Regions from separate parts of the Lysinibacillus capsici genome, predicted to be linked through region 3. Evidence: predicted binding sites of a transcription regulator. Region 3 holds the regulator's gene; each other region holds the start of a gene.
What was found. The regulator LexA, encoded in region 3, represses DNA repair genes until DNA is damaged. The targets are predictions, from matches to a motif close to CGAACATATGTTCG.
Positions count from the first base shown of each region.

Region 1 (7,699 bases), 2.0 Mb from region 3:
ACTCAACATAGCCATGTTGCTTTAATAGATTAATATTACGTGTTATAGTGGTTTGATCCAGTTGTAAAATTTCACCTAAACGGCTGATTGAGACAGCTTGTTGAAGGTCGATATGTGCAAGCATTGAATATTGTGTAACTTTTAAACCTGTAGGCTGTAGCAGCTTATCATATAATTGTGTGACAACCCTTGTTTTTTTTCTAAGGTTTGCACAAACACAAATTTGTGTATAATCAATATTTTTAAGTTGATTCTTCATCGACAGTACTCCTTTAAGGGGATTCTACTCATTATAAGTATACACCCAATAACTAGAATTTCCTTCTTGACAGCTTTATGAACGATTACTATGATTATACATGTATATACATATAAATGAAATAAGCAGACTAAAACATGTATATACATGTTTTATAGTCTATCAAAGAAAAGAAGGTGTTGAGGTGAAGCGTGTTCATTATAGTTGGTTTATTTTAATCGTCACATTTTTCTCGATAATTGTCGCAGGAATTACAATGTCATCATCTGGCGTGTTTATCGATCCTCTTGAAAAAGAATTTCACTGGGATCGTTCAACCATTGCTTTAGCTTTTGCTGTAAGTTTGTTTTTATATGGCATATCTGGACCATTTATGGCTGCGTTGCTTGAAGTCATAGGCCTAAAGAAAATGATGCTAGGTGCTATGGCAACTTTAGTATTCGGAATGACTTTAACATTTTTGATGAGTGAATCCTGGCAGCTAATCATTATTTGGGGGGGCATTATTGGTCTTGGAGCAAGTCTCTTTTTAACCGTCCTTAGCCCATATGTGGCGAATCATTGGTTTGTAAAACGCAGAGGATTAGCGGTTGGTATTTTAACGGCAAGTACAGCCACGGGTCAGTTAATTTTATTACCAGTTCTAGCTATCATTATTGAACACTATTCTTGGCGATGGGCTATCACATTAATGCTACTCCTTAGTATCATAATGTTTTTCATGATTGCGCTTTTTATAAAAAATAGACCTCAGGATATGGGGTTAACTCCTTATGGACAAGAGGAGGCTATAGAGGAACAACCAATACAGCAAAAGAAGAATCCAATAGCGATGGCTTTTAAAGGTTTACTTGAGGCGATTAAGGTTAAAGCATTTTGGCTCTTAGCAGGTAGCTTTTTTATTTGTGGGCTATCGACAAGCGGATTAATTGGTACTCATTTTGTTTCTTATTGTATTAGCTTTGGCGTTCCTTTAGTCACTGCCGCATCATTTCTTTCTTTTATGGGCATTTTTAATTTATTAGGTACAACTGCGTCTGGCTGGTTATCTGATCGCTTCGATAATCGGTGGTTATTGTTTTGGTATTACCTGTTAAGAGGCGCATCTCTATTATTGCTCCCTTATGCACTCGCACAAGGATCATTTGTTTTATTAACGATTTTCACGATTTTTTACGGACTAGATTGGATTGCTACAGTGCCGCCAACCATCAGTATGACACGACAAATTTTTGGTACGCAAAAAAGCAGTATTATCTACGGCTGGATATTTGCTTCACATCAAGCAGGAGCAGCGGTTGCTGCGTATGGTGGCGGGTTAATTTATAAATTTTTTAATTCTTATACATGGGCTTTTTTCCTTGCAGGAATGTTTTGTGCAATGGCCAGCTTATTCGTTATCATTGTTAAAAAACAAACACCTCAGCAAGCATAAACAAATATAAGTTGAACCTTCGTAAGATGAGGTTCAACTTTTTTAATAAAGAATCTTTTGACATAACACAAACAAAAGTTTATAATATAAACAAATATAATAAAAGGTGATGCTATGAATGAAAGAGAACAGGCGGTGCTTGCTTTAATTCGCCAGAATCCGTTTATGTCTCAGCAAGAAATGGCAGATGCAATGAATCTGTCGCGTCCTGTGCTTGCTAATTTAGTGTCTAGTTTAACGAAGCAAGGAAAAATTGTAGGTCGTGCTTATATATTACCCGAAGAAAATGAAATTATTTGCATCGGTGGAGCTAATTTAGACCGAAAATTCCATGTCAAGGGCAATGTTCAATTTGGAACATCTAACCCTGCCAGTTCTTCCTTTAGTGTAGGTGGCGTTGGTCGAAATATTGCTGAAAACTTAGGCAGATTAAACCACCAAGTGACGCTACTGACAACGGCAGGTAAGGATGCTGATTGGCAAGTGATCCAAGAGGCTTCGGAATCCTTTATGAATCTACGTTATGTAGAGCAGCTTGCAGAGGCTTCCACAGGTTCTTATACTGCCATCATGGATGAACAGGGTGAGCTAGCACTAGCTGTAGCAAATATGGAAGTTTACGACCTTCTGTTACCGAGCTTGTTGAAAAAACATGAAACAATGCTTGTAAACGCGGGCTGTTTTATTTTGGATTTAAACTGTCCAAAAGAAACAGTGGCGTATATCCAGCAAGTAGCCCTTGCTCGTGATATTCCACTTGTCATTGTGCCAGTATCTTCGCCAAAAATGAATCGACTACCTGAAACATTACAAGGCGTAACTTGGTTTATTTGTAACACAGATGAAGCGGAAACGATTGTTGGACATAAAATTGAAAACGCTACCCATTATGAAAAAGCTTTACAACAGCTCCTACAATTAGGTGCGGAGCATGTCATTATCACGGCTGGTAGCAAGGGCGTTTATGCAGCATCTACAACGATTGCCCCTTGTCATGTTGCCGCTAAAGTGATTGACAAAATTGAAGATGTGACAGGAGCAGGAGATGCCTTTGTTAGCGCTGTTATTCACAGTTGGCTGACTGGACAATCTTTTGAGACATGTATTGATGCTGGATTAACCAATGCAAAAAATACATTGGCATCTCCTTATACAGTAAGACCTGAATTATCAGTAGATTTATTGAAAAATGAAATGGAGGAATAACAACATGAAAGAATTCATCGTATTATCAGAAGAAGTAAAAGCAGGACAAGCAAAAGGTCTACCAATCGTTGCGTTAGAATCAACAATTATTTCACACGGTATGCCATACCCACAAAACGTGCAAACTGCGCGTGAAGTTGAGCAAATTATTCGCGATAATGGTGCAGTCCCAGCAACAATTGCATTAATTGATGGAAAAATTAAAATAGGTCTATCAGATGAAGAACTAGAAATGTTCGGTAATGCTCAAGGTGTTGCAAAAGCTTCACGTCGTGACTTAGGCTACTTACTAGCAACGAAAAAATTAGGTGCTACAACAGTTGCAGCGACAATGATCTGTGCAGAGCTTGCAGGTATTGAAATCTTTGTTACAGGTGGTATTGGTGGTGTACACCGTGGTGCGGAAACAACAATGGATGTCTCTGCTGATTTAGAAGAATTAGCACAAACAAATGTTGCCGTTATCTGTGCGGGTGCAAAATCTATTTTAGACATCGGTCTTACATTAGAATATCTTGAAACAAAAGGTGTGCCAGTGGTTGGTTATGGTACGAATGAATTACCTGCATTCTACACACGTCAAAGTGGATTTGATGTAAACTTCCAATTAGATACGCCAGAAGAAATTGCAGCAATGCTATCTGCGAAATGGCAATTAGGCTTAAAAGGTGGCGCTGTCATCGCAAATCCAATTCCTGAGGCGGAAGCATTAGAGCATGCATTTATTACAAACATTATTGAAAAAGCTTTAGTTGAAGCAGAAGAGAATGGCATTCAAGGTAAAAACGTTACACCATTCTTACTTGGCAAAGTTAAAGAATTAACAGAAGGTAAAAGTCTTGATGCTAACATTGCATTAGTGAAAAACAATGCAGTAGTCGGCGCGAAAATTGCTGTAGCTTACAATCAATTACATTAATCAATTTGTCGAAACAAGGACTCTTTGTGACGTGAAGTCGCAGAGGGTCTTTTTTATTAAAAAGAAGAATATTTTTTCCATTTTTCGAACTGTTCACGAGATTAACTAAACTAAATGATACAGTCTCTTTACAATAGACCACTATATTTTATACAATTAAGTTTATATCTAATCTGAAAAATTTGACGAGCAAGGTGGACATGTTATGGCGAAAGAGCAAATTTTGACTCCTGAGGACGTTTTTGAGTTAGTCAAATCCTACATGAATGATGAAAATGTCGCATTCGTGAAAAAAGCATATGAATTAGCAAGGGATGCCCATATTGAGCAATTCCGTAGCTCAGGTGAACCGTATATTATTCACCCAGTACAAGTAGCAGGTATTCTAGCTGAATTACAAATGGACCCAGAAACTGTAGCGGCAGGTTTTTTACATGATGTTGTCGAAGATACGGATTTTACACGGGATGATTTGGTACGTGAATTTGGCGAAGAGGTGGCCGTGCTTGTTGATGGTGTTACCAAGCTAGGGAAAATTAAATATTTATCAAAAGAGGCGCAGCAGGCAGAAAATCATCGGAAAATGTTTGTGGCTATGGCGCAAGATATTCGTGTCATCCTCATTAAGCTAGCAGACCGTCTTCATAATATGCGTACGTTAAAGCATTTACCTGCTGAAAAACAACGACGCATTTCAAAAGAGACGCTCGAGATTTTTGCACCACTTGCTCATCGTCTTGGAATTTCGACTGTAAAATGGGAGCTTGAAGATACAGCACTGCGCTATTTAAACCCACAACAATATTATCGTATTGTCAGTCTGATGAAGAAAAAACGTGATGAACGTGAAGCTTATTTAGAAAATGTGATGGCTGAGATGAAATCACAACTGAACGAGGTTGAAATTGACGCAGATATCTATGGTCGACCAAAACATATTTACAGTATCTATCGAAAAATGGTGTTACAAAAGAAACAGTTTAATGAAATTTATGATTTATTAGCCATTCGTGTTCTTGTCGATAGTATTAAAGATTGCTATGCCGTATTAGGGATTGTGCATACACTTTGGAAACCAATGCCAGGACGCTTTAAAGACTATATTGCTATGCCAAAACAAAACCTGTACCAGTCTCTACACACGACTGTTATTGGACCTTATGGTGATCCGTTGGAGGTACAGATTCGTACAAAGGAAATGCACAAAATTGCAGAGTACGGGATTGCGGCGCACTGGGCATATAAAGAAGGCAAAAACGTAGATCATCAAAAGCAGAATGTCGACCAAAAATTAACGTGGTTCCGTGAAATTTTAGAGTTCCAAAATGAATCTTCCAACGCAGAAGAATTTATGGAATCCTTAAAATTTGATTTATTTTCTGATATGGTTTATGTCTTTACACCTGAAGGCGATGTCATTGAATTGCCAGCAGGTTCTGTTCCTATTGATTTTGCCTACCGTGTTCATTCCGAAGTGGGAAATCGTACGATTGGAGCGAAAATCAATGGGAAGATGGTACCGCTTGATACACCATTAAAAACAGGCGATATCATTGAAATTTTAACTTCTAAACAATCCTTTGGTCCGAGTCGCGATTGGCTAAAAATAGCTCAATCCTCGCAGGCGAAGAATAAGATAAAGCAATTCTTTAAACGACACCTGCGTGAAGAGAATATTGTCAAAGGTAAAGAAATGATTGAAAAAGAAATCCGTGCTCAGGATTTCGATTTAAAGGAAACGATGTCCTCCGAAAACCTAAAACGGGTATGCGACAAATTTAACTATACAAATGAAGAAGATCTGTATGCTGCAGTTGGTGTGAATGGTATTACTGCGCAACAGGTCGTAAATCGTTTAGCTGAAAAACGTCGTAAAGAACGTGAGCAGGAAGAAGCACTAGAGAAAATTGAACAAAAAATGAAAAATCCAATTCCACAAAAACGTACGGAATCGGGTGTTATTGTAAAGGGTATTGATAATATGCTCATTCGACTTTCTCGCTGCTGTACGCCCGTTCCTGGTGATGATATTGTAGGTTTTATTACGAAGGGTAGAGGTGTTTCTGTCCATCGTGAGGACTGTCCAAATATTCAAATTGAGGATGAGCAGGAGCGCTTAATTGAAGTGGAATGGGAGCATGGTGTCATTCCTGAGAAAAAGGAATACCCTGTTGATATTGAAGTTTCAGCTTTTGATAGACCTGGCATTTTAAATGAAATCATGCAAATTGTTAGTGAAACGAAAACGAATATTTTAGCAGTAAGTGGTCGTGCTGACCGTGATAAAATGGCAACAATTCATTTAACTATTTCTATTTCAAATATTTCACATTTGCATAAAGTAGTTGAGCGAATTAAACAAACACCTGATATTTATTCGGTGCAACGTGTCATTAACTAATGGATAGGCAATATAGAATTGGGGTTTAGTACATGAAAGTAGTATTACAGCGCAGTAAAGCTGCCTCTGTAACAGTTGACGGAACTGTTACAGGAGCAATTGATCATGGCTATGTTCTTTTAGTGGGAATCACACATGAAGACACACAAGAGGATGTTGCCTATTTAGCAAAAAAAGTAGCCAATTTACGACTCTGGGAAGATACAGATGGAAAAATGAATCATTCGATCTTAGAGCATGGGGGCGCTATTTTATCCGTCTCACAATTTACATTGTATGGGGATGCAAAAAAAGGGAATCGTCCAAGTTTTATCAATGCAGCTAGACCAGAAGTAGCTGAGCCACTGTGGGAGGCTTTTAATCAAGCTTTACGCCAGCATGGCCTACATGTGGAAACAGGTATTTTTGGTGCCATGATGGATGTAGCACTAATTAATGATGGTCCAGTCACAATTCTTCTAGAGTCAAAATAATGGAACATTTCCTATAATTCCTTCATATACTAAAGAGTATGGTTAGTTTTATAGGAAGGAGTGTCTTAAACATGACGCAGACGAGAAGTATAACAAATCCATATTTATACGAAACTCTTAACATGATGATTGGCCAGGCGGTAGTTGTGCAAACAGAAAAAAATATTCAACAAGGTATTTTATTATCCATACTACCTGACCATATGGTTCTTGAGATAAATCGTACGCCTTTCTTCATTCGGATGGAGGAAATTGTATGGGTTACATTGGAAACTACAAAAAAATGAGAAAGTATGAACCTTCAAATCATAATAAATGATAGAAGGTTCTTTTTTATTTGTTTAGGGCAAATAAAAATACCTGAATAGCAAATTTATTTCGAAGAGATAAAAACTATTAAAACAGTTGCTACTCTTTGAATATTATTTTTTTAATAAAATATAAATGATATGTAAGTAAGTCCATTTGATTCCTCATGGATAGCTAACCACTGTGATTTTCCATTCTACTTACAAACTTTGATGTCTTTCATCTTAGGTTTATCCCACTAATAATGGGAGTGCTTTATGAAGTTCATGAATAAAAAGCATCTAAGGACAATCCATACAACTTTATCATTTCTAACACCGCCGCATATTGCTCCCGCCTTAATAAAAAACAATTTGTCATATAAGATGAAATTATTATTTTGGAAAACAAAAAATAACGTTGGAAATGCCCATTATTATTTAAGTATGTGTCCGTGTTTATAGGAGAGGAATAAGAGGTTTAATTAGGAAAGGTAGCGTGTGCTTTCAGAAATAATAGAAAATTAATACTTTACAATAAATTTAAACTCATGTATATTTATTTTCAATTAGCGACAAATAGCGACAATATACTGCTAATGTCTAATCAGAAAAAGGAGCGTGATTTAATGGAAAATGAACAGGGGATAAAGAAGAAAAGCTGGTTGAAAGTACCTCATACATATACGATTATTTTTGCTATTATTTTTTTAGCAGGT
Region 1 is NZ_CP084108.1:3,298,811-3,306,509, reverse strand. It holds gene LCP48_RS16280 (MarR family winged helix-turn-helix transcriptional regulator) at 1-259, opposite strand, end outside; gene LCP48_RS16275 (MFS transporter) at 444-1,694, shown strand; gene LCP48_RS16270 (carbohydrate kinase) at 1,809-2,900, shown strand; gene LCP48_RS16265 (pseudouridine-5'-phosphate glycosidase) at 2,905-3,819, shown strand; gene LCP48_RS16260 (RelA/SpoT family protein) at 4,025-6,220, shown strand; gene dtd (D-aminoacyl-tRNA deacylase) at 6,253-6,693, shown strand; gene LCP48_RS16250 (DUF2642 domain-containing protein) at 6,765-6,980, shown strand; gene LCP48_RS16245 (YfcC family protein) at 7,610-7,699, shown strand, end outside.
Region 1: LCP48_RS16270 (carbohydrate kinase) is a predicted target of LexA. The motif match lies at 1,763-1,776, and genes of this name have one in related genera.

Region 2 (7,699 bases), 2.0 Mb from region 3:
GTTTTAACGGATGCAATGCAAAAAACTTTGGAGGCGAAACACTTACTGTCAAGTGGTTCAGTATCTTCCATTTGGGATGCGGTAAAGCAGGTGGATTTATCGCGAAGTGCGTTTTACAAATATCGTGATGCGGTTTTTCCTTTTCATTCAATTGTGCAGGAACGCATTTTAACAGTCTTTTTACAGCTTCAAGATAGAAAAGGAACACTTGCCAAGCTTTTAGAAACGGTGACAATTACACATTGTAATGTCTTAACGATTCATCAAACAATCCCTATTCAGGGACGTGCTAATGTTACATTGTCATTAGATGTAACAAGCATGACCTGTGATCTTGATGATCTTATCCAGCAATTAAAACGCTTAGATTTTGTGGAATCAGCGGAAGTGATTAGCTCTGGAGCATTATAATCACAGAGAGTGTTCAATCCTTTAATTTTTGACAAAATGACAAACATCGTGTTGAATAACCCCAATGGGTAAAGATACGATAACAAAGCTCAAATAAGGAGCTGTCCCTTGCGTTATTCATCACGAGGGACTGCTCCTTATTGTGCCATAAAGGAGGTAATTGCAATGACAAAGCAACAATGGGAAAATCGAATCGCCTATCTAGGACCAGAAGCATCATTTACATACTTAGCAACAAAGGCTACTTTTCCAAATGAGTGGCTTGTACCGTGTGCCACGATTCCAGAATGTATAGAGGCTGTTGCAGAGGGAAAGGTAGATTTAGCTGTCGTGCCGCTAGAAAATGCGCTAGAGGGCTCTGTATCATTAACATTAGATTACTTATTCCATGAGGCAACACTTTATGTAACTGGAGAGTTATTGCTGAAAATTCAGCAGCATTTAATGGTCAATAAAGCGCAGAAGGATGATTGGCAGTCAATCGAAGGTGTTTTTTCTCATCCGCATGCACTAGCTCAATGTCATAAATATTTATTTTATCGTTTTAGTCATGTACCATTACATCAAACAACTTCAACTGCAGCAGCAGCGAAATATGTATCAGAGAATCCACAAGAGTGTATAGCGGCAGTCGGTAATGCAGCCGCGGCGGAAAAGTATGGTCTTGAAATAGTGGAGCAGAATATCCATGATTTTCATTTTAATCATACACGATTCTATGTACTGTCTAAGCAAAATAAACGATTGCCACAAGAGCTATCAGATGGGCAAGCAAAAACAACATTTATGATTACTTTACCAACAGATCGTTCAGGTGCATTACATCAGGTGCTTTCTGTTTTTGCATGGCGTCAGCTAAATTTAAGTAAAATTGAATCACGTCCATTAAAAACAGGATTAGGTGATTATTTCTTTATGATTGATGTATTAGCAGATGAAAAGGAACCGATGATGCGTGGGGCAATGGAAGAATTAGCTGCGCTAGGTTGCAAAGTAAAATCTCTGGGTACCTATTTTACTTATGTAACATCAGACGAAGCATAGTAATGTGAAGGAGGAGGAAAGAAGATGGGTGGGATTATTTTATTCGATGGTGTATGTAATTTTTGTGATAGCACTGTTCAATTTATCATCAAACATGATCAAGCTGGCTATTTTCAATTTGCATCGCTGCAAAGCGAGGTTGGTCAATCGCTTCTCACTCAATATCATATACCAAAGAATATTGATAGTGTAATTCTTATTGAGCAAGGGAAAGTGTCTGTTGAATCTACCGCTGCGTTAAACATTTGCCGTAAATTTGATGGATTGTGGCCTTGTTTCTATGCCTTCATCCTTGTCCCACCATTTATTCGCAATGCATTATATCGATTATTTGCAAAGCAACGCTATCGTTTGTTTGGAAAAAAAAGTGAATGCTTATTGCCTACGCCTGCTCAACGACAAAGATTTCTTTCCTGATAGGGCCTAAGGGAACGATAGTTACGGACAGAAGCCCACGCTTGATGAGACAATACTTGCATTAAAAAACAGAAAGCACCGTTTGAAATCAATTTTTCAGACGGTGCTTTTGCTATTCATTGATCTGACACTAAGTAGCCCTTTTTCTGTAAAGCTTGCTCAATTAATGTTAAAACTTCTACAGAGGGTGCTGTGATGACATGTAGATGGATGCCACCAGTGAGAGCAGATAAATAGTTGGCCTGTGTTGCATTCACACGTTCGATAAATTGTTTCACCTCATGGCGGTTGGATACCATGATAGAGGCTGTCAGTTCACCATATATTGGATGTTCGACAATGACATTTTTGACGGTTCCGCCACAGTCAACAATCGTCATTAATTCATCTTCCGTTTGCTCTGATGTATGCAAGCAAGGGAATGTTCGTTCAACGGTTTGCTGTATTTGTTCCTGATGCATATAAAGATAACCTTGGCTTGTGGCAATAATAGGCTCATTTCTTGCCTTTAATAAAGTCATATCATTGACGATTACTTGTCTAGAAACATTGGCGAACTTTGCTAAGTCTGTCCCAGTTATAGGTGCTTTATTTTTTTTTAATTGCGCTAATAGTTGCAGTCGGCGTTCTTCGCCTAACATTTTTTTCATAAGAGATCACCCCTGCTCGTAATAAAGGAATCCGCGTTCCTTATGAATTAGTGTACCATGAAGCTTTTCTAACTTGCTGAAATTTTTGTATCCAAATGAAACATTGAACATATGATACGTAGAGAGGAAGGGAGGAAAAAATTGCGTATTCATATTGTTCAAAAGGGAGATACATTGTGGAAGATTGCAAAAGAGTACGGCATTTCGTTTGAAGATTTGAAGCGGCTCAATGTCCATCTTGCCAACCCAGATTATATTGTTCCAGGCATGGAAATTATATTGCCTGAAAAAATAAACAAAGAGCCGCATAGAGATTCACATAAAGAAATGCCGAAAAAGGAAACACAAGTGCATAAGGAGACACCAAAGGAAAGTCCTAAAAAAGAGGTACAGCGACCAATGCCACCACCACCGCCAATTGTACCGCCACCACCAGCACCTATGCCAATGCCAGAACCACAAATGATACCGATACCAATACCGATGCCAATGCCAATGCAGATGCCACAACAGCCGATGTGGGTACCGCAGCCTGTGGAAATGAATTGGCACCAGCAATTGGTGATGCCACAAATGGAGCAAAATGTTACAATACCACCTGTACAAATACAGCCACCACCTGTAGCTAAACCGAAGCCAATGCCACAACCAGCACCACATCCACCAATGCATATCATGCCACAAATGCCTGCCGTACCACATTGTTCAAGTTGCCATCAGCCGATCTATCATCAGATGTGGTGGCCGATGCCAATGCAGCCGCAGGTCGAGCATTATACGATGCCACAGCAGCAAATGTCCTATGACATGCCAGATCATAAAGTTGGTGGAATGGAAGACTTTTTAGAGTCCACATCACCATTCTTCCATACGCAAGATCACCAAATGAAGCCGCAAATGGATATGATGCCTGATATGAATATGGGGCAATCCTGTGGTTGTGGCACACAACCAATGATGATGCCTGATATGAATATGGGTCAATCTTGTGGCTGTGGCACACAACCAATGATGATGCCAAATTGGCAAATGGACCCTTGTCATTGCCCGCCACCACCATGTCCGACACATTGTCCACCACCATGCCCATCAGCAACAGGTCCTTGGATGTCACCACATTATTTCCCAGGCGGGATGACGCCTTATCGATGGTGAAAAAGCATATATTGTAGAAGAAGTAAAGCCAAATATTTGGAAATATAAGTATCGATCGAAAAATTATTTTGTCAAACGTGCAAAGCAAGTGGAAATTGCAGAGAAGGTAAGAACCATTCATCGCCAATTAGGACGTATGGAACCTTCTTTGATCCTACCATTAGTTCAGAGCGATGATGAGCAGTTAATTGTGCAAATGTGGCAAGAAGGAAGCCACGGTGCTAACTTTGCGCATAAAAAAGATCGTAAGGAATCTCTTAGACTATTAATCGCTTTACATGATACACATAAAAAGATTGCGTGGCAGCGCATGCCAGGCTTGCATACCTACTCACAGCTTTTAAAATGGCAAATGCGTTATATGCGTTTTAAAAGTAGAAGAAATGAGTTTCGAACATTTTTAACGAAAGAAGAAATTGATCAAATACTGCATTATAGTGATAAGTCATTACAATTGATTGCATTGGAAGATGCACCTGAAAAAGAGATTACGCTATTGCATGGGGATGTAGTTCATCATAATTTTTTATGGTGCTCCGATGGACAATTACGTTTAATTGATTTTGATTTAGCACACCTTGGTGAAGCGGATGACGAGTATATTTTATGGTTACATCGTGTGTTACCTGCTGTAGATTATGATCTTGGAAAGATTTTTGCAGAGTTACCTGGGCTAAAACGACTGGATAAAAGAAAGCTTCATCGTTTGAAATACCCGAATGAGTTATTACGAGAATGGCTGTTTGCTATAGATTTACCACTAGAGCAACAGCTAGTATTTTTAGATTATTTAGTACCGTTTACAAAACGAGCCCTCACCTATTGGCCAAAACTGTGGTACGATATTGATAGATTTGTCAAGAAATGACCGTCAATTGGCGGTCATTTTTGTCTGCGAACGGCGTTTCGACGCTACTTTTTGTCGAGCATTCGTTCGCTATATGCTATAATCGAAGACGACGATTGTGAGGGATTATAGATGTATGATTATTTAAAAGGACAAATTACTCGTATTACACCTGAATTTATTGTGCTGGAACAACAGGGGATTGGGTGGCAACTTAATACGCCCAATCCATTTGCTTTTCGAACATCTGCCCTTGAACAACAGATATATGTTCATTTGCATGTACGAGAGGATGCACAAGTTTTATATGGCTTCCCTAATCTAGATCAGCGTGAGTTATTCCGTAAGCTTATTTTAGTGTCAGGAATAGGACCAAAGGGCGCTTTAGCGATTTTAGCTACAGGTAATCCACAACAGGTTATTAGCGCAATTGAACGAGAGGATGAAGCGTTTTTAGTGAAATTCCCTGGAGTTGGTAAAAAAACAGCACGTCAAATGATCCTCGACTTGAAGGGCAAACTTGGTTCATTATTAGATACACTGGAGTTACCTAGTGCAGAAGATGAGTTACCTTTGTTTGGTGTGAATGCGTATAAACACGAATTAGAAGAGGCCTTACTTGCCTTAATGGCACTTGGCTATTCTGAAAAAGAGCTAGAAAAAATTAAACCACAGCTAGAGGATAACGATAAACTTGAAACGACAGATGCCTTTATGAAACAAGCATTGCAACTACTGCTAAAATTAAAATAAGGAAAGGAGGAAAGGTGCATGTCTGAACGTATGATGGCAAGTGAAGCAGGGAGCTATGATGAGCAGTTTGAGTTATCTTTACGTCCTCAAAAATTAGCCCAGTACATTGGGCAACATAAAGTAAAGGAAAACTTACAAATATTCATTGAAGCGGCAAAGCTTCGCCAAGAAAGTTTAGATCATGTGTTGCTATATGGACCTCCAGGACTTGGTAAAACGACCTTAGCGGCTGTTATCGCAAATGAGATGAATGTTAACGTACGCATGACAAGTGGCCCTGCGATTGAGCGTCCAGGAGATTTGGCAGCTATTTTAAGTTCACTAGAGCCTGGGGACGTTTTATTTATTGATGAAATTCATCGCCTGCCCCGTGCTATTGAAGAAGTATTATATCCAGCAATGGAAGACTTCTGCTTAGATATTGTGGTAGGAAAAGGTCCTGAAGCACGTTCTGTACGACTTGATTTACCTCCCTTTACCCTTGTAGGTGCAACAACAAGAGCGGGTGCCCTATCAGCTCCTCTAAGAGATCGCTTTGGTGTGTTGCTGCGCCTAGAATATTATGATGACCGATCGCTTGCAGAAATTGTTGTGAGAAGTGCACATTTATTTGAGGTAGAAATAGAGCAAGTAGCAGCAATGGAAATGGCGAGACGCTCACGTGGAACACCTCGAATTGCCAATCGTTTATTGAAACGAGTGCGAGATTATGCACAAGTGCTTGGAGATGGTATGATTACGGAGGGTCTTGCACAGCAAGCACTAGAGCTGTTACAAGTAGATCCTAGAGGGCTTGATCATATTGACCATAAACTTGTAACTAATATGATTGAGCGATTCCGAGGAGGACCAGTAGGCTTAGATACTCTTGCTGCATCAATTGGTGAGGAACGGGTTACGATAGAAGATGTATACGAGCCTTATTTGATGCAAATTGGCCTTATTCAACGTACCCCGAGAGGAAGAGTAGCCACACATTTAGCCTACGAACATTTTGGATATGAGTATCCCCAACAAACATAAAGAAGGAAGTTATTTTCATGCGTGTAGAAGATTTTGATTTTGAATTACCAGAGGAGCTTATTGCCCAAACACCATTAGTCGATCGTACAGCGAGTCGATTAATGGTCGTGACACCGGGCTCAAATAAAGTGGAACACCACCATTTTGCCCATGTATTAGACGAGCTACATGCTGGAGACTGTCTTGTACTAAATGATACAAGAGTTTTACCTGCTCGTTTAATGGGTGTAAAAGAAGAAACAGGTGCCCATATAGAAGTATTGCTACTGAAGCAAATGGCTGGTACAGATGAGTGGGAAACACTTGTAAAACCAGCAAAGCGTGTAAAGGTAGGAACAGTCATCACATTTGGAGACGGTTTATTAACAGCTACATGTACAGGTGAGCTTGAACATGGCGGACGTACATTTGAATTTCAGTATGATGGTATTTTTTATGAAATATTAGAGCAACTTGGTGAAATGCCGTTACCTCCCTATATTCGTGAAAAACTAGAGGATAAAGATCGTTATCAAACCGTTTATGCCAAAGAGCGTGGTTCTGCTGCAGCACCTACAGCTGGGTTGCATTTTACAGAGGAGCTATTAGCTCAAGTGAAGGCTAAAGGCGTAGAGGTTGTCTTTATTACGCTACATGTCGGTCTTGGCACTTTCCGTCCCGTTAGTGTAGACTCGATTGAAAACCATGAAATGCATGCGGAATTCTATAGTGTTTCAGAACAAGCAGCACATACAATTAATCGCGTAAAGCGTAACGGTGGCAAGGTAATAGCTGTTGGGACAACCTCTACTCGTACATTAGAGACAATTGGTTCTAAATATGAGGGAGAAGTGCGAGCAGAACAAGGTTGGACGTCTATTTTCATCTATCCAGGCTACAATTTTACGGTGGTGGATGGGTTAATCACAAACTTTCATTTACCAAAATCAACACTAGTCATGCTTGTTAGTACGCTAGCCACTCGTGAGACCATTTTAAGTGCTTATCAGCAAGCTGTAGAAGAAAGATATCGCTTCTTTAGTTTTGGTGATGCAATGTTTATACGTCCCAAAAAATAATAGTGGATAAAATCGGAGTACTGTTTTTACTTCAGATAAGAAAGGATTATTTATTTTATGACACAACCAGCAATTCGATATGAACTACTTCATACATGTAAACAAACAGGAGCACGTCTTGGCATTGTTCATACACCACACGGTTCCTTTGAAACACCAGCATTTATGCCTGTTGGCACACAAGCAACGGTGAAGACCATGTCACCAGAAGAATTAAAAGAGATGAATGCCGGTATTATTCTGTCCAATACGTACCATTTATGGCTTCGTCCAGGTAATGATATTGTCAAAGAAGCAGGCGGACTCCATAAATTTATGAACTGGGATCGTCCAATTTTAAC
Region 2 is NZ_CP084108.1:3,325,573-3,333,271, reverse strand. It holds gene LCP48_RS16405 (ACT domain-containing protein) at 1-411, shown strand, start outside; gene pheA (prephenate dehydratase) at 577-1,455, shown strand; gene LCP48_RS16395 (thiol-disulfide oxidoreductase DCC family protein) at 1,480-1,872, shown strand; gene LCP48_RS16390 (transcription repressor NadR) at 1,989-2,522, opposite strand; gene LCP48_RS16385 (LysM peptidoglycan-binding domain-containing protein) at 2,664-3,677, shown strand; gene LCP48_RS16380 (phosphotransferase) at 3,766-4,545, shown strand; gene ruvA (Holliday junction branch migration protein RuvA) at 4,657-5,277, shown strand; gene ruvB (Holliday junction branch migration DNA helicase RuvB) at 5,296-6,300, shown strand; gene queA (tRNA preQ1(34) S-adenosylmethionine ribosyltransferase-isomerase QueA) at 6,318-7,358, shown strand; gene tgt (tRNA guanosine(34) transglycosylase Tgt) at 7,416-7,699, shown strand, end outside.
Region 2: ruvA (Holliday junction branch migration protein RuvA) is a predicted target of LexA. The motif match lies at 4,601-4,614, and genes of this name have one in related genera.

Region 3 (7,699 bases):
CGATCTAAAGCTAAGAGGTGTGTGAAATGAAGAAAACTGCGGTGTTATTATACCCACAATTTAGTGAATATGAATTGAGTGTTGCTTTGTCCATATTAATGCAAGGCGGTAAACCCATCATCACACTAGGATCGAATACCAAACCTATCAGAGGAGAATCTGGTTTAAATTGTATAGCTGATTTATCCGTGAATGAAATAGAGCTTGACGATATTGATAGTCTACTATTACCAGGCTGTATGAATATTTCTACATTACAACTTGAAGAGAGCTTACTAGATTTCATTCGTTATCTATCTGCAAAAGGAGGAATGATTGCCAGTATTTCTAGCTCCCCTTACCTCTTGGCAAAAGCAGGTGTCTAAAAAAACAAGAAATATACAGTAGGACTACCTTTTGATGGTATGAAGCAGTTAGGGTGCTTTGAGCTTCATAACTATTCAGATGAACTAGTGGTACAAGATGGAAATATCATTACAGCAAGAGGAAGAGGTTTTATTCCTTTCGGTATTTGTTTCGGGCATGCGTTAAAGCTAAATTTTGATGAAAATTGGTATTAAGTGATGATTTAAAACCCAAATGTCCAATTAATCGGGCATTTCATGTTGTTGAAAAATGATGTCATTAGTAGAATGAGACCTTTTAACAAGGCTGTGGGGTGATTTCCGTTCCGCCAGCGTGCCACAGGAAAGCAAGTAGCCTGCAACGGAAATCCATTCTACCCTTCAATTGACTGTTTTGTTTTTCACACTGAAAAATGTCCAATCAGTTGGACATTTTTCGATTCTTATCTTATGATATATGTCTAATACTTTAGACAAAATGGAGGGATAATTCTGAAGAACATTATCAAAATTTTAAGAAAAAAATTAGGCATAACACAAGCTGCTCTTGCAAAAGAATGTGGAGTTGTGAGACAGACCATTAATAGTATTGAAAATGATAAATATGATCCGACCCTAGAATTAGCTTTTAAGATTGCTAAGGTTCTCAATAGCCGTATTGATGAGGTATTTATCTATGACTAAATTTCACCCAAATTATATGATTACAATGAAGGACTTCGTGAAAGAACACTCGACAATTTTAAGAAAACAAACTCAAGAAGTGCCGATACCCGTGACCACTGTGGACCGTAATACCCTCCTAGCCATGCTACAATATCTGAAAAATAGCCAAAATCCAACGCTAGCAAAAAAATATAAACTTCGCCCTGGAAGTGGACTCTCTGCTAATCAAATTGGCGTAAATAAACGCATGTTTGCTGTACTCTTTGATGACCAAGAAATGATGCTGATTAACCCTAAAATAATCAGTCATTCCCTTAATATGATTTATCTACCGGAGGGAGAAGGCTGTCTATCTGTAAATCGACCTGTCCCTGGTTTTGTACCGAGATATGAGAGAATTAAAGTCAAAGCTTACGACATCGATGGACATGAAAGCATTGTACAGTTACAGGGCTATGGGGCCATCGTTGTACAGCATGAAATCGATCATTTAAATGGCATCATGTTTTATGACCGAATAAATAAAGAGCACCCTTTCCAACTGCCTAATCATGTTATTATCGAAAGCTTTTCTTCCATTCAGTAGTTTTTTACAGAAAAAAATTAGCAGGAATATTACTTTCCTGCTAATCTTTCTTGGTGCTCTTGGAAACGACGATGTACAGTCGCCTTACTTACCTCAAAGCCTAACCCTCTAAGCGTTATAGAAATTTCTTCAAAGGTAAATCCACGTTTGCGTAGCTTCACAATTTCCTCTACAGGTAGATCTTTTCGCTCCTGCCCCTGCGGATTACCTCGGTTCGATAAATTATTTTCTGGACGATAACCATTTTCTACAGCACGTCGCATACCTCGTCGAATTTTAGCATTATGGATTCTACGCTGATATTCCTCTACGATTGCTAAAATTTCAAGCAGCATCGTATCCATTTCATTTAATTGGACTGGGCCTGCATCACGCATAGAAAAAACATCAGTTGCTGACTTTTGTAATAAATGTAATACAGCCATCCTTGCATTGCCTCGTCCTAAACGAGTTTCATCTTGGACAAAAAGAGCATTAATGTTCTTGTCTTTTATAAAATCAAGCATTTCTAGTAAGCCTTCACGTTCTACATCATAGCCACTATGTTGATCTTTAAACACGCCCTTCACCGCATAGCCTTGCTCTTTAGCATAGCGCAGCAACTCTTCCTGCTGGCGCTCTAATGAGGAGCTTTGTGTTTCTTTTTCAGTGCTTACGCGACAATAGACAACAGCCGATAGTTGATTATTTATCATTGTTCATTTCTCGCAATTTCGATAGTATTGATGGGACTGGCTTGATCACTCACTACAGGAATAACTAGAGATTTTCCCGCTACAATTTTAATATCTGCTAGTTCATTTTCAGTTTTTACAAGCTTTATCCAATCATCAGTACTCATTTTACCACGATATTGCTCGGCTAACGACCACAAGCTATCCCCATGTTCAATTTCAATTTCTGCGTAACTAACTTTTCCTGGATCTGTAATGTAAAGGTATGCTGCAAATAATAAACAAGCTCCTATTAAAATTGAGATATGTGTGTTTTTCTTAAACCATGTCATAATCATTACCCCTTTTTAAGAATGTTTGTTCGGAATGTATGTTCCCATAATAAAGCGAACAAACGTTTTTGTCAAACACTTTTCGAACCTATGTTTGCATACGTGTTCGCATTCTGTTATACTATCAAATAAGAAGATGATTTTAGAAAAAAAAGAGGTGAGCACTCATGAAAAAAGTTTCGAAAAGACAAGAGGACATTTTAGCTTTCATTAAGGAAGAGGTACGAGCTAAAGGATATCCACCATCAGTACGCGAAATTGGTGAAGCAGTTGGACTTGCTTCCAGTTCAACTGTTCATGGACATTTAGCTCGATTAGAACAAAAAGGCTTTATTCGTCGAGATCCAACAAAGCCACGTGCAATTGAAATTTTAGAGCCTGAAGAATCCATCCAAAAGCAACAGGTGATCCATGTTCCACTTGTCGGGAAGGTTACAGCTGGTTCTCCAATTACAGCAATTGAAAACATTGAAGAATACTTCCCATTACCCGATACGTACGGCACAAGTGAAGATCAATTGTTCATGCTAGAAATTATGGGAGAATCAATGATTGAAGCTGGGATTTTAGATGGAGATTTAGTCATTGTAAAACAAAAGGCAACAGCTAATAATGGGGATATTGTTGTAGCTATGACAGCTGAAGATGAAGCAACTGTAAAACGTTTCTTTAAAGAGAAAAACCATTTCCGTTTACAGCCTGAAAATTCTTCTATGGAACCTATTATAGTGGATCAAGTTTCTATTTTAGGACAAGTTGTAGGTCTTTACAGACGTGTACATTAACGATTAAAGCAGGTTTTGAGGATTATGTTCCTTTTAAGAGCATGTATCCTCTTTTTTACGCAAAAAAGAATCCACCTCCGATTGGATTCTTTGTACAATGCCTCTTCTAAGCTTCCTTCTTAAATTTTATGCTCGCTTCCACAAAGGCTGAAAATAGCTTTTGGGCACTCTCATCTCCTGCTATGGCTAGTTCCTCAGGATGCCACTGAACAGCCAAGCAAAATGGCATCTCCTCATGAACTACCGCTTCGATAATACCGTCGCTGGATTTTGCTGCTACTTTTAATTTTTCTGCTAACACATTCACCGCTTGATGATGAAATGAATTCACTGCTATCTTCTCTTGTTCAACGATAGTCGCTAATAGATTGTCAGCAATAATCTGTACAGAATGGGTAGCTACAGCTCGACCTGATTGTTGCATATGTTGAAGTAATTTAGTGCTAAAATGATCACTATCAATATCCTGATATAAGGTACCACCTAAAGCAACATTTAGCATTTGAATTCCTCGACAGATCCCGAAAATAGGCATCTTCCGTTGGAATGCGGCTTCAATTAATGCTAACTCGACCGTATCTCGCGCGGGGTGAATTTTCCCAAGCTTTAATGAAGGCTCAGCCCCGAATAGAAATGGGTGCACATCATAACCACCAGATAATAATAAACCGTCTGTAAGGGCTAAAATCTGTGCTGCCTCTTCTTCTACCCCAATTGGAATAATCAATGGAATTCCACCAGCTTCAATGATGCTTTTGCTGTAAGCCACATTTAATCGAGAGGATAAATCATCCTCAACAAAGGCTGTAATACCAATAATCGGTTTCACTTGCTTCCCTCCATATTCCTGAAAATTGAACAATTACCAAAAGCCTAGATACCAATTGATTAATCGATCGCCATAGAAAAAAACAATAACTGCGGCCAATGCAATAGATGGCCCAAACGGAATGGGTGTTTTTCTCCCCTGTTTGTTTTTCGATAACATGGTAATCCCGACAATCATACCAATCACTGCAGCTAAAAATAGCGTTAACAGTGTATCAATCGTACCCAGAACGAGACCAATTAAAAAGAATAATTTAATATCGCCTCCACCCATGCCACCGTTCGATAGCACAGCAATGATATATAATATGCCAAAACCAACCACAGCACCCACAAGAGAGTCCCACCACGGTGTTAATGGTGACAGCACTCGTCCAATAACTAGCACAGGTAAAAAGAATACTAACACCTTATCAGGAATTAGCATATAGGCCAAATCTGACACAACGATAATAACTAATAAGGAGATAAAAAGGAACGCTACTATCAATTCTATGCCCCAGCCTAGTTGCCAATAAGCAAAGGCAAATAATACACCTGTCATTAATTCTATGACTGGGTAAACCCAAGAAATTTTATTGCCACACCCCCGACATTTTCCTCCTAAAAATACATAAGACAAAACTGGTACTAAATCAAGCGCCGTCAGTCGTCTCTGACATTTTGGACAATGTGAAGGAGGATGTACAATCGACTCCTTCTGTGGTACACGTAAGCCAACTACATTATAAAAAGAGCCAAAGACAAGTCCAAATAAAAAAATAAAGATCGTATAAGCCATTTCCAATTTCATGTCCTCCTAAACCAATAGGCGCCCATACAATTGAAGTATGGTGCGCCTATAAAATAAAGTTATTGTTGTTCTTCGTAATAGAACGTCGTCACTTGCACTGTTGCCTTTAACGTAAGATCTGCATCTTTCTCAAGCTGTGCCTGCTCTCCAGGCAATTTAAATTCAATCTTATCGGTTTTCATGACACGCTCTAATTGTTCAACCTCCTGTAAAAAGCTTTCAAGAGAATTAAAATCAAGCGCACCCACCTCTAATATAAACGTAATAAGCTTTAGATTAGTTGGTAAAGAGTCCTCCGAAAGAGAGGCAATCGGTGTAATACTCTCTTTGTTCTGCTGATCACCATTGACCTCTGCCTCAGCCTGCTCCAACATGTTGAGATCATTCGATACCTCAGAAGGTGTCACAGTGCCGCCCTCACCTTGAACCGTTAAAGACAGTATACGAGTTCCTGTCACCTCTTCAATCTCAGCTAAATCAAGAATAATCTTTTCAACGGCTCTTGTGGCAGGTAGCTTTTGTCTTAAGGCTAATATATTGATAGTAGGCTGTCCCTGCTCCTTGTCTAATTGTGCTAGTTGTTCTTTGACATTAGCTAATTCTTGCTGCACCTGCAATACATGATTCTTTTTTTCATTCACCTCATCCAATTTTGGTGACAGTAAATAATAATACAGCGCAAATAAAATAGCAGCTATCAGCGCCAGTAACAAGATCATAGATGAATTTTTACTACTTGTTATTTTATTCATGAGCGTCGTCCTCCAGCTAAATACATAAAATCGATTGTTGCTGTGATGGACACTGAATATCGCGGTACTTCTTTAAATTTTTGTTGTGGTGTTAACGCCCTTTGTTCACCTAGCTCTATTTCAAAGTTTGAGACCGTGTTAATTTGAGCATCTGTAAAATAGCTACTCATTAAAAGTCGCTCAACATATTTCGATATATCTGTCATCGTTTCAAAATCCACTTCAATATTCACCGAGTTCTCTCCGAAAACATAGCTACGTAAATAGGAATGAGTTGGTAATAAAGTTTTTGTTTCATCAATTAACGGTGTTACAGGATAAGAAACGCTTTGAATAAAAGTCACAGACTCCTCCAACGAACCCTGATCGACACTTTGTCGTGCGTCTAGCTCCTGCTGCAATTGATCAAGCTGTGTTGTTAATGCCTGTTCCTCTGCAGTCAATCGTGATAATTCACCTTTTGATGTAAAAAATAAAAAAAGTAAATAAGCTACAATAAGTCCCACAATGACAATCACCAAGCTATAAAAAAGCTTGGGAGAGGTGGTTCTTTTTTCAAGTTGTGGTAAGAGGTTTATATCTGGAACCATTAACGAACCTCCTTCAAAGCTAAGCCAAGCAACGTTGAAAATTCTCGCTTAAAGCGAGGAAACGATTTCTCAATTTTTTTCCCATCGACAACCCTCAGTGGTGGTTCTAAATTAGAAGCGAGTAAGTTCCCAATTGCTTTCAATAGGGGGTTATCGCCAAGCATGATAATTTCATCCACTGTTTTTTCACCTTTATGTAAAGAAAACTTAAAGAAATTCATCATCCGATCAATCTCTAGAACCTGATCCATTACAACCATTTGATAATTCTCTGATTCGCCATTATAAATAAATTGATAGCTAAATTCATTCTCTTTCTTCCCCTGCCATTGCGTCATATCTACTTCAATGGTTTGATAGCGCAAAAACTCCACTTGGCCATTGGAAAAAATACTGATCGAGAGTTCATTAATCGACCATTCTGCTATTAAATATGTTTTATTTGGCATTAATAAGGACATGTGCTCTAATAAGCGTATATTACAAAGCGCACGTATATCGGCAGCTTCGGGTTCTAATGAAACATCTAACAGCATCCCTACCAGTTTCGTAATCTCTTCAGAAGGCGCAGCAAATAAGATAGCCTTGCCATCCTCGGCCTCTGCATCATACACATCAATTAAAGGGTCCTGAAATGGTAAATGAATGGAATGTCCCAATTCCATTTCAGCATAGCCTCGTAATTCCTGAGGCTTTACATCTTTAGGGTGCTCAAAGTTTTTTAATAGAACCGTCGTATCAGGGACAAACATGCGAACAGCCTGTTTTTTCCCTGTCCATTTCATTACTTGCTCTTTAATCACCTCAAAAAGAGCTACCTCATCGATAATCGTTCCATTTTCAACGATTCCAGCTGCTAAAGGGTATTCATAGCCCTGCCACTGATTAGGCTCTGGTCCTTTCGCCACAATCGCACGGAGCACATAATCCTTCAGTTCAATCGAAACATGCGACTTTCTTTTTCTCTTAAACATGTGAAAAGACCTCCTTATCCTATTCAGTATAATTGTTTTTTTCAATTAGTCATCCATTTCCCAGCCAGAAACGCAAATTTTCTTACGCTTCTGAGTGGGTTGGGAGGACTAATTATTGATTTGTTGTAACGCCAGCCTTTGTCAAGTTTTTATTTAAATTAGCTTCCGTTATAAGATTTGAAGAGATATTTTCCTTAAACTCTTGTAACTTTACATCGCCTAACCTTTTGTAAGTTATTTTCCACACTTTGTTAGCCTCATCATATTCTACTTTATCACCAGACTGTAGCTCTATACCATCCACAAAATCTTTTAACTCAGTATTACTACAAGAATTATCCACACATGCCCCATCAATATAAGCAATTTTAGCTC
Region 3 is NZ_CP084108.1:1,345,598-1,353,296, reverse strand. It holds gene LCP48_RS06350 (GNAT family N-acetyltransferase) at 1-25, shown strand, start outside; gene LCP48_RS06345 (DJ-1/PfpI family protein) at 27-365, shown strand; gene LCP48_RS06340 (helix-turn-helix transcriptional regulator) at 837-1,028, shown strand; gene def (peptide deformylase) at 1,021-1,596, shown strand; gene LCP48_RS06330 (YneB family resolvase-like protein) at 1,626-2,291, opposite strand; gene yneA (cell division suppressor protein YneA) at 2,288-2,602, opposite strand; gene lexA (transcriptional repressor LexA) at 2,770-3,387, shown strand; gene LCP48_RS06315 (gamma-glutamyl-gamma-aminobutyrate hydrolase family protein) at 3,494-4,216, opposite strand; gene LCP48_RS06310 (prepilin peptidase) at 4,250-5,002, opposite strand; gene LCP48_RS06305 (hypothetical protein) at 5,068-5,760, opposite strand; gene LCP48_RS06300 (PilN domain-containing protein) at 5,757-6,350, opposite strand; gene pilM (type IV pilus biogenesis protein PilM) at 6,350-7,324, opposite strand; gene LCP48_RS06290 (prepilin-type N-terminal cleavage/methylation domain-containing protein) at 7,437-7,699, opposite strand, start outside.

Region 4 (7,699 bases), 1.2 Mb from region 3:
AATCAATGTCTTTTTCCATCATTGTGAAGAAATCTAAATCCCCTGCATTGACAATATCTAGCTTATTAATATCTGCCTTTTCTTTTTGCATGAGTGATTGTAAGACGGCTTGCTCTGATGGCGAACCCCAACCACCATAGGTTTTACCTTCAAAATCCTTTGGCGATGTAATGCCCTTTGAAGCAATAGAAGCAAAGCCAGATGTATTATGCTGTATAATTGCTGCGATTGAGACCAGCGGCACATTCTGTACTCGTGCCTGTGTTATGCCTTCCTGATAGCTCACGCCAAAATCTGCCTTGCCAGAAGCAACAAGCTGATCTGCGCCCGCCTCACCAGGCATAATAATATCAACATCTAAGCCCTGTTCCTCAAAATAACCGAGTTTTTTCGCAACATATAGTCCTGTATGATTTGTATTCGGCGTCCAATCCAGTACCACAGACACCTTTTTCAGCTTGTCAACAGCCTGCTTATCCTCCTTGTCACTACAGCCTGCTAATGTTAATAGTGCTACCATTAAAATAAATAACCATTTCTTCATGCAAAAGCCTCCCAGTTTGTAATATGAAAGTGTTCATGAATGAATGTTGTCACCAAAAGAAAGCGTATATACAATGTTGGCAAGTTGTTGCTCGAAACATAAAAAAACGCCTAGGATTCCTCCCAGACGTATCGCAATCAATCTTCAAAACTTTGCTTTTTTGAATAGATGTTCCCTACGCTGGTACGAGCCAAATCAGGTTCAAAGGGTCAGCGTCTTTCGGACACAATCTCAGCTAGCAATTACTAGCCCCCCTACATTCTTTCGCTATGAACTTTTCGATGATTATTATACCCATAGTTTCACTTAAATGACAAGGTGCTATTTTTGAAAAGAGCTTAAAGCCCAGCACTCCTAAGAGACTGGGCATTCTTTTAGCTTGGTTTCTGTTCTTTTTTGGCTGTGACAACATGAGAGATTGCCCCATCTGTTGCAATATCCACTTTAAATGAACCGTTGGAATGGCGATCCGCACGAGACAATGCTTGCACGTCTATCACCTCTTGAACACCTTTTTCAGTTTCAATCACAACCTGCTCCCCGTCTGTTGCTTGAACAACTGCCACAATTCGGTGAGGGTTAGCTTTTAACTCCGTTAATACTTTTAGTCCACGTTTTGCACGACCTGCTACTTCAACTTCAGCGACATTCATTTTCTTCACGGCCCCACGCTGTGTCACAATCACTACATATTGGGTAACATCAGGCTGTAATACATTGACGCCAACTAAGGCTTCTCCATCTTTTAGTGTGATCCCTTTCACACCGCCTGTTTTCACACCTGTCACAGGTAGTTCCTCCATTGGGAAACGAATCGCATAGGCTGTATCCGTTGTGAGCATCAGCTCCACGCCATCTGTTACAAACGAGGCATAGATCATCGCATCACCAGCCTTGACGTTCATCGTTTTAATAGGCTTTGAATAACGTGTCACTGCATAGTCTGCGAGTGGTGAGCGCTTAATTTGACCATCTTTTGTGGCTGTGAAGACATACGTATTTGGCTGTTCAAATGTTTCGAAGCCATAAACCGCAATAATCGATTCATCTTCCCCTGTTGGGACAATACTTGAAATATGCTGGCCGAGATCCTTCCAGCGTATATCAGGCAGCTCATGAACAGGCTGATAAATATAATTGCCTCGATTTGTGAACAGCAATAGATGGTGCTGTGTATTTAAGTTTGCTTCATACAATAAATAATCTGAATCCTTCATGGCAAAATCTTGCCCATTTGAAGCGGCATGAGAACGTGTGGATGTGCGTTTAATATAACCATCCTTCGTTACTGTTACGACAACCTCCTCACTTGGCACAAGGACATCCAATGTAATTTTAATTTCTTCAATTTCTTGCTCAATCTTCGAGCGGCGAGGCTCTGTAAAGCGTTTCTTAATATCAAGCAGCTCTTGTTTAATAACACGCACAAGTTTAGCCTCACTTTGTAGAATCCCCTCTAGCTTCGCAATTAACTTATCTAACTCGTCCTGTTCCTGACGAAGCTCTGTAATATCCGTATTCGTTAATCGATATAATTGCAGGCTTACAATAGCCTCTGCCTGTACTTCTGTAAAATCAAACTTCTCTTGTAAATTAAGCTTTGCATCCTTCTTATCATTAGAAGAACGAATCGTCGCAATGACTTCATCTAAAATAGAAAGAGCTTTAATTAATCCATCTACAATATGAGAACGGTCCTTTGCCTTTTGCAAATCATAAATGGAACGGTTTGTTACCACTTCTTTTTGATGGGCAATATACGCATCTAGCAATAATGGTAATGTCATCATCGTAGGACGACGATTATGAATGGCAATCATATTAAAATTATAAGCTACCTGTAAATCCGTTGTTTTAAACAAGTACTGTAAAATTCCTTGTCCTGGTACATCCTTTTTCAGCTCAATTACCACTCGTAAGCCTGTACGGTCTGATTCATCACGAATTTCCGCAATGCCTTCTAGTCGTTTATCTACACGTTGCTCATCAATTTTTTTCACAAGATTCGCTTTATTTACATCATATGGTAACTCAGTGATAACAATTTGCTCTTTACCACCCTTGATTGGTTCAACAACTGCTTGTGCACGGACGATGATTTTACCACGACCTGTTTCATACGCCTTTTTAATGCCATCAACACCTTGAATGATGCCACCCGTTGGGAAATCAGGCCCTTTCATCACCGTCATTAATTCATCTACAGTAACATTGGGCTTGTCTAAGCGCATCAACACAGCATCCAGTACTTCATCTAAGGCATGTGGTGGAATATCTGTCGCATAGCCAGCGGAAATCCCTGTAGAGCCGTTGACTAAAAGGTTAGGAAAACGTGCTGGTAAAACAGTTGGCTCCATATCCTGATCATCAAAGTTTGGCACAAACTCGACCGTTTTCTTGCCAATATCTCGTAGCATTTCAGCAGCAATAGCAGATAGTCTTGCCTCTGTATAACGCATCGCAGCTGGAGGATCGCCATCGACTGACCCATTGTTCCCGTGCATCTCAATGAGCATATGACGTGCCTTCCAGTCCTGACTCATCCGTACCATCGCTTCATACACAGAGCTATCGCCGTGCGGATGATAGTTACCAATTACGTTACCCACTGTTTTTGCGGATTTACGGAACGGCTTATCATGTGTGTTGCCCTCCGTAAACATCGCATATAAAATACGGCGCTGTACTGGTTTAAGACCGTCACGTGCATCAGGCAACGCGCGGTCTTGAATAATATATTTACTATAGCGACCAAAACGGTCACCCATCACTTCTTCTAACGGTAAATCTTGGAACTTTTCTGTACTACTCATGCTTGGTCCTCCTCTTGTTGGATGAATTCATTCTCTAGAATGTTAGAATCATCCTCCATACCGAAGTCTACATTGGCTTCGATCCATTTACGACGTGGTTCTACCTTATCGCCCATTAACGTCGTGACACGTCTCTCCGCACGTGCACCATCCTCGATTGTGACACGAATCAATGTCCGTGTTTCAGGGTTCATCGTTGTGTCCCATAGTTGGTCTGCATTCATCTCGCCAAGACCTTTATAGCGCTGTAATATGTAACCCTTGCCAACCTTTTTGATGGCCTTTTGTAAATCGCTTTCTGTCCAAGCATATTCAATGATTTCTTTTTTTCCAGTACCTTTTGAGACTTTATAAAGCGGCGGTAGTGCGATATAGACCTTCCCAGACTCAATAAGTGGACGCATATAACGATAGAAGAATGTTAATAGCAAGACTTGAATATGTGCCCCGTCCGTATCCGCATCGGTCATGATGACTACTTTATCGTAGGCAGAATCTTCCACCGCAAAATCCGTACCAACACCTGCTCCAATCGCATGGATAATCGTTGAAATTTCTTCGTTTTTCATAATATCTTGTAGTTTGGCTTTTTCTGTATTGATTACTTTCCCGCGCAATGGCAGAATCGCTTGGAATGTACGGTCACGACCTTGTTTAGCAGAGCCACCCGCAGAATCACCCTCGACTAAATACAGCTCATTTTTTGCCGCATTACGTGACTGAGCTGGCGTTAATTTTCCAGATAGGATCGTACTACCCTTTTTGTTTTTCTTGCCATTTCGTGCATCCTCACGCGCTTTACGAGCTGCTTCACGCACTTGCTGCGCTCGAATCGCTTTACGAACAAGAGAAGCTGATAACTCTGCATTTTCCTCTAGCACATACAAAATTTGCTCAGACACTACGCTATCCACGGCAGAACGAGCCTCACTTGTCCCAAGCTTGCCCTTTGTTTGTCCTTCAAATTGCAGTAAATGCTCTGGAATACGAACAGACACGATCGCTGCTAAGCCCTCACGAATATCTGTCCCCTCAAGGTTTTTATCCTTGTCCTTTAACAAGCCAATTTTTCTTGCATATTCATTAAAGACACGTGTCAATGCTGCCTTTGCACCCGTTTCATGTGTACCACCATCACGTGTACGGACATTATTAACAAATGATAAAATCGTTTCTGAATAACCATCGTTATACTGGAAAGCGAACTCTACTTCGATTTCATCCTGTACGCCTTCTACATATTTTACTGGATGAAGGACATCTTTTTCCTCATTCAAATACGCAACGAAAGCCTCGATGCCATTCTCATAAAAGAACACATCGCTCTTGCCCTCCTCGCGCTCATCAATTAATTCAATTTTTAAGCCCTTTAATAAAAAGGCTGATTCGCGTAATCGTTCTGCTAACGTATCATAATTGAATTTTGTGACAGAGAAAATTGTTTCATCTGGTAGGAAATGAACAAGCGTTCCTGTCTGCTTGGTCTGCCCAATATTTTCAAGTGTTGTGACAGGCTGTCCTCCATGCTCAAAGCGTTGACGATACTTTTTACCATCGCGATGAATTGTCACCTCTAAAAATGTTGAGAGCGCATTCACAACGGAAGAACCAACACCATGTAAACCTCCACTTGTTTTATAGCCACCTTGACCAAATTTGCCACCAGCGTGTAACACAGTAAAAATAATTTCTGGTGTCGGTTTGCCCATTTTATGCATACCGGTTGGCATCCCACGTCCAAAGTCGCGTACACTCATACTTTGATCTTTATGAATTGTGACAATAATATGAGATCCAAAGCCAGCCAGTGCTTCATCTACCGCATTATCTACGATTTCATACACAAGGTGATGAAGTCCACGGCCATCCGTCGAACCGATATACATGCCAGGTCGTTTGCGTACCGCTTCTAATCCTTCTAATACTTGTATAGCGTCATCATTATAGACGCTAGGTGACTGTTTATTCGTCAAAAAAATTCCCCTCCAAAAAACAAACACATGTTCTATTTATGTTCTCATCCTAATAATAATAGCATTTCCTGTCAATAGCTAGCGACAGGTCCAATAAAATTTTAAAAATTGCTCACAGTTTTGATTATTTTTATTAATAGTAAACATCTTCAACAGTTGCTTAAAATTGGTATTTGAGCAAGACAGACTGCTTCTAGCTTCCATCATCATTTGACGCATTGAAGCCTACTAAGTTGCAAAATATAGTTGTGATGCTTGCAAATAGAAGCACACTACCTCGTGTCTTGTGATTAAACAGGATAAAGTTAGACTTCTATTCTACCAAAGGAATGAACGATTGACAAAATTGCCATTTTGCCTATATTTTTATAAAGGTTTTAGTGCTTCCTACAAATTTATGTCTAAAAGCCTAGTCCTCGCTAATAGATTCTCTTTTGTATTGATTCAAGACTTCGGATGAAATCTCCTTCATAACATTGTAGATTAGCAAGAAAAAGTGTAAAATACTTGTTACAAACTATTAGTACCAAGTGATGGACTATGAATGAAAGGAGTCCAACTATGATCATCAATGGACTTATTATTTTATGTGCTTATCTAATCGGCTCTATACCTTCTGGATTATGGATAGGCAAAATTTTTTATAATACCGATATTCGTGAACACGGGAGCGGTAATCTTGGTGCAACCAATACTTTTAGAACATTAGGGAAAAAGGCTGGTATTATTGTTACGGTGATGGATGTCCTAAAAGGGACTGCCGCTGTCTTACTCGTGACACTTCCTGTTTTCTCTGATACTACACTCCACCCTTTATTACTGGGGCTTGTCGCCGTAATCGGTCATATGTTCCCGATCTTCGCCAACTTCCGTGGTGGGAAAGCTGTGGCAACATCAGCTGGTGTATTATTAGGCTATTCTTGGCCACTCTTTGTCCTACTATTTATTACCTTTATTGTGACCTTAAAACTCACAAAAATCGTCAGCTTAACATCAATGATAGCCGCTTTAGTAGCGCTTATCTATGCAATCGTTTATTATTTTATTACAGGTGACTTTGCATTAGGCATCTTGGTAGCCTTTTTATTTACCTTTATTATTTATCGTCACCGTGCCAATATTGCTCGTATTAAAAACGGCACCGAACCAAAGGTAAAATGGCTGTAGGAAGAGAGGAGCATTTGAAATGAATATTGCATTGACAGATGAAGCCCTACAATGGTTCAAACATGAAATGGAAGTTGAACCTGGTGATACAATCCGTTTTTATGCACGTTATGGTGGCTCAAGTCCGTTTCATGAAGGCTTTTCACTAGGCATGACACGTGAGGAACCTATTGCCATAGGTGTGCAGACAGAAATTGATGGTGTTATTTATTATATTGATGAGAAAGATCTTTGGTTCTTTAACGATCACAATTTACATGTTGATGTTGATACAAGTAAAGATGAATTACAATACGACTATCGTACATAAAGCAGTCTGTCCTTTCAATAAATGAAAGGACAGACTGTTTTTTATTTATTCCAAAACAAGACACACAAAAGTCGCAAGGAATGTGATATTGCCACAAATAGCTAGATTTTTCATATCTCTTTCGTTTATCTCTCAAAAAAATTGTCCATTCTAAAGGTAATGAACCACCAATTGAGGAGGAAAACACATGTCCATGTCTAACCATACCGATACCTCCCCATCCCATACAACGAACGATTTATTGTATACTTCCCTATCTAAAAATATAAAAATCATTCAACAGTCACTAGGGCATAGTAATGATATTATCATACGGGAAATTGCCATTGGAGAAACTGATCCCCATAGCCTCGCCATTATTTCCATTGATGGCTTATCGGATAAAACGACTATTTCTGATTCTGTTATCGATAAACTGATGGCAAATATTGAAGAAGAACAAGATATTGAAATAACAACCATTAATCAATATGTTCGGAATTCCTATTTAACGGTAGGCGATGTGACGAATATTGAGCATTTCACAACACTCTACAATGCCATTCTCAATGGTGAAACGGTTATTTTATTAGATGGCTTTGCCGAAGGGATTGTGACAAGTACTAGAAGTGCCAAGGATCGAGCTGTCACAGAGCCATCGACGGAATCCGTAATTCGCGGACCGAGGGAATCCTTTACGGAAACCTTGCGTACGAATACAGCGCTCATTCGTCGCAAAATAAAAAGTCCGAATCTCTGGATAAAATCACGCGTTATCGGAGATGTGACACAAACAGATGTAGCAGTGATGTATATAAATGGCATCGCCAGTGACAAAATCGTCGCAGAGGTATTGGCTCGATTAGATCGTATTAATATTGATGGCATTCTGGAAAGTGGCTATATTGAGGAT
Region 4 is NZ_CP084108.1:2,555,615-2,563,313, forward strand. It holds gene LCP48_RS12570 (ABC transporter substrate-binding protein) at 1-544, opposite strand, end outside; TPP riboswitch at 700-810, opposite strand; gene parC (DNA topoisomerase IV subunit A) at 919-3,357, opposite strand; gene parE (DNA topoisomerase IV subunit B) at 3,354-5,330, opposite strand; gene plsY (glycerol-3-phosphate 1-O-acyltransferase PlsY) at 5,895-6,497, shown strand; gene LCP48_RS12590 (HesB/YadR/YfhF family protein) at 6,517-6,807, shown strand; gene LCP48_RS12595 (spore germination protein) at 6,995-7,699, shown strand, end outside.
Region 4: parE (DNA topoisomerase IV subunit B) is a predicted target of LexA. The motif match lies at 5,351-5,364, and genes of this name have one in related genera.